DNA from 2 places in the Actinoplanes sp. NPDC049548 genome. Region 1 is predicted to be linked to the other one. Evidence: riboswitches for the same ligand, from Rfam matches in the RefSeq annotation. Region 1 holds a riboswitch; the other holds the start of a gene.
What was found. Region 1 has a riboswitch for thiamine pyrophosphate ahead of thiE (thiamine phosphate synthase). Riboswitches for the same ligand answer to the same signal wherever they lie in the genome.
Positions count from the first base shown of each region.

Region 1 (3,200 bases):
AGCACCCGCATGCCGAGCCTGTCCAGCAGCGGCAGCAGGCCGGGCCCGGCGGCGTCCACCCGGCGCAGGGCCACGGTGACCATCTCCGTGCCGGAGGCCACGATCGCCGCCTCCAGCGCGGCCAGGCTCTCCGCGCCGCCGGTGCCGAGGATGAGCCGCGACTCCCCGAGGAGGTCTCCCACGTCAGCCTCCCTGGGCGGCGGTGAGGACCTCGACGCGGTCACCCTCGGACAACTGGGCTCCCGGCCACGCGGACCGGGGCACGACCTCGCCGTTCACCGCGACCGCCACGCCGCGGCGGGCCTCGGTGACGGCGGCGACGAGCCGCTCGACGGTGCTGCCGGCGTCGACGGTGCGGCCGGTGCCGTTGACGGTGACCCTCATGCGAACCTCCCGGGGGCGAACGCGGCGAGCGAAGGATCGGGCCGGCCGGTGACGACCAGGCCGGCGATGAGATCCGCGGTGACGGGCGCGAGCAGCACCCCGTTGCGGTGGTGTCCGGCCGCCACGACTACGTCGTCGCGCAGGCGCCCGAGCAGGGGCGCATTGTCCGGTGTGGACGGCCGGTGGCGGACCACGGTCTCGGCGAGCTCGAGCTCGGCCAGTTCCGGCACGAGATCCGTGGCGGCACGCAGAAGGTCGAGGACCGCACCCGCGCTCACGGCGAAGTCGGCGCGCTCCTCCTGGGTGGCGCCGACGACGACCTCGCCGTCCGCGCGGGGAACGAGATAGACGTGCCGCCCGTCCGCGTACCCGACGATGACGTGGCGCAGGATCCCCGGCTCCCCGCGCAGGCGCAGCACCAGGCCCTTCACCGGTCGCACCGGCAGGCCGGTCAGGGCGGCGGTGCCGGTGCCGGCGGCGACCACCACCGGCCCGGGCGGCAGCTCGGTGAGCCGCCCCGGCACCACGGCCTCCCCCAGCGCGGCACGCAGCGCCGCGACCACCCGCCGGGGGTCGACCTGGAGGTCGTCGGGGATGTACGCCCCACCCCGCAGCCGCGGAGAAAGGGCCGGCTCCAGGTCGCGGACGGCGCTGGGCAGCAGCCGGCGCACCTTGAGATCGTGCTCCTCCCTGTACGCCCACAGCCGCCGCGCCTCGGCCAGATCGTCGCCGGTCAGCGCGACGGCCAGCGTGCCCCGCGCGTCGAGGCCGACGTCGAGCCCCGTCTCCTGCTGCAGCTCGGCGGCGAAGGCGGGCCACCGGGACGCCGACTCCACCATGAGGGCGGTCAGCGCCTCCTGCCCGAACGACGTCTCCCCGGCCGGGGCGAGCATGCCGGCGGCCGCGTACCAGGCGGCGTCGTCGGTGCCGCCGTCGTACACGGTCACCGGCACCCCGCGCTGCCGCAGGCGCCAGGCGACGGCCAGGCCGATGATCCCGCCGCCCACCACGGTGACCTGCTTCACGTAAGCACCTTCAGCAGCCGCTCGGTGGCCTCCTCGGGGTTCCCGGCGTTCGCGACGGCACCCACCACGGCGACGCCGGTGGCTCCCGCCCGTACCAGATCGGCGGCACTGTCCACAGTGACCCCACCGATCGCCACGATGGGAACGCCGGGCACGGCACCTGCCACCTCGCCGATCCGCGCAGGCCCGAGCGGCGCCGGCAGCCCGCTCTTCGTGACCGTCGCGAAGGCCGGGCCGACACCCAGGTACGTGGCGCCGGCGGCCACCGCGGCCCGCGCCGCGGCGGGATCGCGGCAGGTGGCGCCGAGCACGCCGCGATCGCCCAGCACCTTGCGCGCGGCCGCGACAGGAAGATCGTCGGCGCCGACGTGACCGCCGTCGGCGTTCACCGCCAGAGCGACGTGCAACCGGTCGTTGACCAGGACCCGCACGCCGGCCGGCCGGCACCGCGCGACCACCTCGGAGGCCAGCTCGAAGAGGACCCGGTCGGTGACGTCGTCCTCGACGCGGACCTGAACGGCGAGCCGGTCAGCCGCCCCCAGCCGCTGGGCGGCGGCCACCGCGGCGGCGACCACGGCGAGCGGATCACGACCGGGACGGGCATCGGTGACGACATGCAGACACGGGAAAACAGGGTCCACAACGCACTCCTCCCTGCGCCGGCATGACCCGGATCAGGTTCGACGGTCGGGGGCCGCGTCAGCCCCCCTCTCAGCCCGGTGCACCGGACTCCCGTGGGGTTGGTTCCGACGCCGACCCTAACGCCGCGCCGCCGTCCGCGTAAAGACCCGTCAGCGGACGTCCCAGACCGGCTCCGGGGTCTCCACGACCTCACCGTCGCCCTGAAAGAGCACGAACCTGTCGAAGCCGCGGGTGAACCAGCGGTCGTGCGTGACCGCGATCACCGTGCCCTCGAACGCCTGCAGGCCCTCCTCCAGCGCCTCGGCCGACGCCAGGTCCAGGTTGTCCGTCGGCTCGTCCAGCAGCAGGACCGTGGCACCCGACAGCTCCAGCAGCAGCACCAGGAACCGCGCCTGCTGCCCACCGGAGAGCGTGCCGAACCGCTGGTCGCCCTGCGCCGCCAGCTCGTACCGGTTGAGCGCCTTCATCGCGCCCGCGCGGTCCAATCCGGACCGGTGCTCGTCCCCGCGCCAGAGGATGTCGACGAGCGTGCGGTCGAGCAGCTCCGGCCGGTCATGGGTCTGCGAGAAGTGGCCGGGCCGCACCCGGGCGCCGAGCCGCGCGATGCCGTTGTGCGCGACGTGGGCCAGCGGCGCGCCGTCGACCGGCTTGTTGTCGGCCTCGGGATCCGTGCCGCCGGCCGCGAGCAGCCGCAGGAAGTGCGACTTGCCGGTGCCGTTGGCGCCCAGGACGGCGACGCGGTCGCCGTACCAGATCTCCAGGTCGAAGGGAAAGGTCAGATCCTCCAGCTCCAGGTCGGTGCAGACCACGGCCCGTTTTCCGGTACGCCCACCGCGCAGGTTCATCCGCAGCGACTGTTCCTTGGGTGGCAGCGGCGGCGGACCGGCCTCCTCGAACTTGCGCAGCCGCGTCTGGGCGGCCTGGTACCGCGACGCCATACCGTCGTTGAAGGTCGCCTTCTGCTTCAGGGTGAACACCAGCTCGCGCAGCTTCTCGTGCTCCTCGTCCCACCGCCGGCGCAGCTCCAGCAGCCGCTCGTGCCGGTTGGCGCGAGCCTCGTGCCAGGAGGCGAACCCGCCGGGATGGGTCCACGCGCTGCCGCCCTCGACCGCCACCACCCGGGTCGCCGTCTGCGCCAGCAGCTCGCGG
Region 1 covers NZ_JBFAPM010000005.1:248,641-251,840, forward strand. Annotated here, with positions in the region: gene AB0J80_RS12995 (thiazole synthase) at 1-182, opposite strand, end outside; gene thiS (sulfur carrier protein ThiS) at 184-384, opposite strand; gene thiO (glycine oxidase ThiO) at 381-1,409, opposite strand; gene thiE (thiamine phosphate synthase) at 1,406-2,050, opposite strand; TPP riboswitch at 2,044-2,155, opposite strand; gene AB0J80_RS13015 (ATP-binding cassette domain-containing protein) at 2,201-3,200, opposite strand, start outside.

Region 2 (3,200 bases), on a different contig from region 1:
CCGGCCGGCCGCGACCTGCTCGCGTTGCGCGCCCTGGCGAGCCGCCCCCTCGACCAGCTGGCCAAGCTCGGGCCGGACATCGCGCAGTCGTGGCGCAACGGCGACGCCGCCGCCGTCGACGCGCTGGCCGAGCTGGAGCTGCGGGACCTGGGACTCAGGCCCGCGAAGGCACGTTAGGCTCGGCCGCCTCCTCGGCGAACCGCTCGTCCTCCTCCTCGGAGTCCTCGTCGAGCCAGTTGCGGCGGGCGAACGGGATCGCGGCCCAGAAGGTGAGGAAGAACGCGCCGGTCACCACGGTGAGGACCACGGCCACCCAGATGTTCAGCAGGTAGTCGGTGATCAGCATTACGCTGCTGACCATCGAGACCAGCATGAACGCGAGGCCGCCGGTGGCCATCCGGTGTGCGTAACGGACGAGTTCCGGCTTGCGGCCCTGGCGGAACAGCGCGCGGTGGAACGCCACCGGAGAAATGATCATGGCGGTGGCGAACGCGGCGGTGATGAGGGCGACCAGATACGTGTCGCGCTGGAAGTCGGTCGTCTTGCCGAAGCCGTTGCTGAACGGCAGGGTCAGCAGGAAGGCGAAGAGGATCTGCACACCGGTCTGGGCGACGCGCAGCTCCTGGAGCAGGTCCCCGAAGTTGCGGTCCCAGCGCTGCTTCTCCGTCTCGTTCTTCATCCGGCGCTTCTCGGCGGCCATCTGGTCGTCCCCTCCCCGTCACCTGGGCGCCGCATTCCCGTTCCCGGACAGCGTCAAACGCCGATGCGCGCCAGGGTGACCTCGGCCAGCGCGTGCGGCGCCTCCTCGGGCACCCAGTGGCCGATGCCGCGCAGGGTGACCAGGCGGTAGTCGGCCTCGACCCAGGCGGCGGTCGCCTCCGCGGCCGACTTGCCGACGACCGGGTCGGCGTCGCTCCACACGTACGTGGTGGGCACGCTGATCTTCCCGACGTCGGCGAGCTGGCCGCGGGACAGCGCCCGGTACCAGTTCAGGGTCGCGGTGAGGCGGCCCGGCTCGGCCATCGCCCGCGCGTACATCGCGGCGCGCGGCCCGATCTGGCGCATCATCTGCCGCAGGACCGCGCCGTCGCGGGCGAGCAGCAACCGCTCGGCGAACGAGGCACGAAAGACGCCCATGTACGCGAACCGCAGCTTCTGGGACAGCTGGTTGCTCAGCGCGTCGGCCATCGCCCGCGGGTGGGGCACCGAGATCGCGGTGAGCGTACGGACCCGCTGCGGGTGCCGGGCCGCCAGCAGCCACGCCACCTGCGCACCCCAGTCGTGGCCGACGACGTGCGCCTGCTCGACACCGAGCGCGTCCAGCACCGCCACCGCGTCCGCTTCCGCCTCGGCTAGCCGGTAGTCGGCGACCGCGGCGGGGCGGGCTCCCGGCGAGTAGCCGCGCTGGTCCAGGGCGTACGTCCGCAGCCCCGCCTCGTGCAGCCGCGGCAGGATCAGGTCGAACTCGCGGTGGTCCTGCGGGAAGCCGTGCAGCAGGAGCACCGGCGCGCCGCCCTCCGGCCCGTCCGCGACCACGTCGAAGGTGAGCCCGCGGGCCTTGATCTCCATGTGACGCCTCCTACGCTGTTCGGCACGCCGTACCGGGTGTTAGCGTCATCGAAACACATGCAACTTCATCCGACAGGGGAGCGCAAAGCGCTGAGAGTGCGGCGTAACACCCGCAGACCCTCGAACCTGATCTGGGTAATGCCAGCGCAGGGAGCTCGGTCTTCTCCAGCCGCGCCACGTCCGGGTCCGCCCGGTCCGTGGCGTGCGTCTCCTCCCGGTTTCCCTGGGAGGGATACATGAAGGGTCACGTCCCCTACTGGCGCACGATCGACATCGTGATCGCCTCGGTCATCGCCGTCGCGTTCGGCGTCATCTTCTATGCCTGGAACTTCCTCTGGAGCGCCACCGAGGGCGCGTTCAGCTTCTTCCCGCCGGCCCAGACCGTGCTGTACGGCGTCTGGCTCATGCCCGCCGTGCTCGCCGGCCTGATCATCCGCAAGCCGGGCGCCTCGCTCTACACCGAGACGGTCGCCGCGATCATCTCGGCGCTGCTCGGCGCGAAATGGGGCGCGATGGTCATCCCGCAGGGCCTCGTCCAGGGCCTCGGTGCGGAGCTCGCCTTCGCGCTGCTGCTCTACCGCTCCTGGAAGCTGCCGGCCGCCCTGCTCGCCGGGGCCCTGACCGGCCTCAGCGCCGCCCTGTTCGACTTCTTCGCCTGGAACTCCGCCTACGACCTGTGGGACTACCGCATCCCGTACGCGGTGATCACCGTCGTCAGCACCACGATCGTCGCGGGCGCGGGCAGCTGGGCGCTGGTCCGGGCACTGGCCCCGACCGGCGTCCTCGACCGGTTCGCGGCCGGCCGGGACCGGGCCCTGGTCTGAGCCATGGCGGAGGTCGTCCTGCGGGACTTCGGCTGGCGGCACGCGGGGCGCCGGTCGTGGGCGGTCCGCGGCGTCGACCTGCGCATCCGGCACGGCGAGCGGGTGCTCCTGCTGGGTCCCTCCGGGGCGGGCAAGAGCACCCTGCTGGCCGCGCTCGCGGGCCTGCTGCCCGAGGACTCCGGCGAGTCCGAGGGCACGGCCGAGATCGACGGGCTCGACCCCCGCAAGAGCCGCGAGGGCGTGGGCCTGCTGTTCCAGGACCCGCAGACCCAGCTCGTGATGGCCCGCAGCGGCGACGACGTGGCGTTCGGCCTCGAGAACAGGGGCGTGCCGGCGGGCGAGATCTGGCCGCGGGTCAGTGACGCCCTCGACCGGGTCGGCTTCCCGTACCCGATCACCCGCCGGACCGGCGCCCTCTCCGGCGGCGAGCAGCAACGCCTGGCGCTCGCCGGCGTCCTGGCCCTGCGCCCCGGCCTGCTGCTGCTGGACGAGCCGACCGCCAACCTGGACCCGGCGGGCGGGGACCTCGTGCGCGAGGCGATCACCCGGGCCCGGGACCGCGACACGACGCTGATCCTCGTGGAGCACCGGGTCGAGCAGGCCCTGCCCCTGGTCGACCGGGTGGTGGTGCTCGCGCCGGGCGGCGGGGTCGCCGCCGACGGCGCCCCCGAGCTGGTCTTCGCCGGTCACGGCCCCGCATTGGCGAACCAGGGGGTCTGGGTGCCGGGCTTCCCGCTGCCCCGGCACCGGGCCGTCGCCCCACCGGCCGATTCCCTGGTACGCGCGGAGGCGGTCGCCGTGCACCGC
Region 2 covers NZ_JBFAPM010000003.1:536,559-539,758, forward strand. Annotated here, with positions in the region: gene AB0J80_RS09730 (hypothetical protein) at 1-177, shown strand, start outside; gene AB0J80_RS09735 (DUF6328 family protein) at 155-679, opposite strand; gene AB0J80_RS09740 (alpha/beta hydrolase) at 754-1,569, opposite strand; TPP riboswitch at 1,634-1,740, shown strand; gene AB0J80_RS09745 (ECF transporter S component) at 1,806-2,393, shown strand; gene AB0J80_RS09750 (ABC transporter ATP-binding protein) at 2,397-3,200, shown strand, end outside.
Region 2: linked by a shared signal. The riboswitch ahead of AB0J80_RS09745 (ECF transporter S component) and the one ahead of thiE (thiamine phosphate synthase) in region 1 are both predicted to bind thiamine pyrophosphate.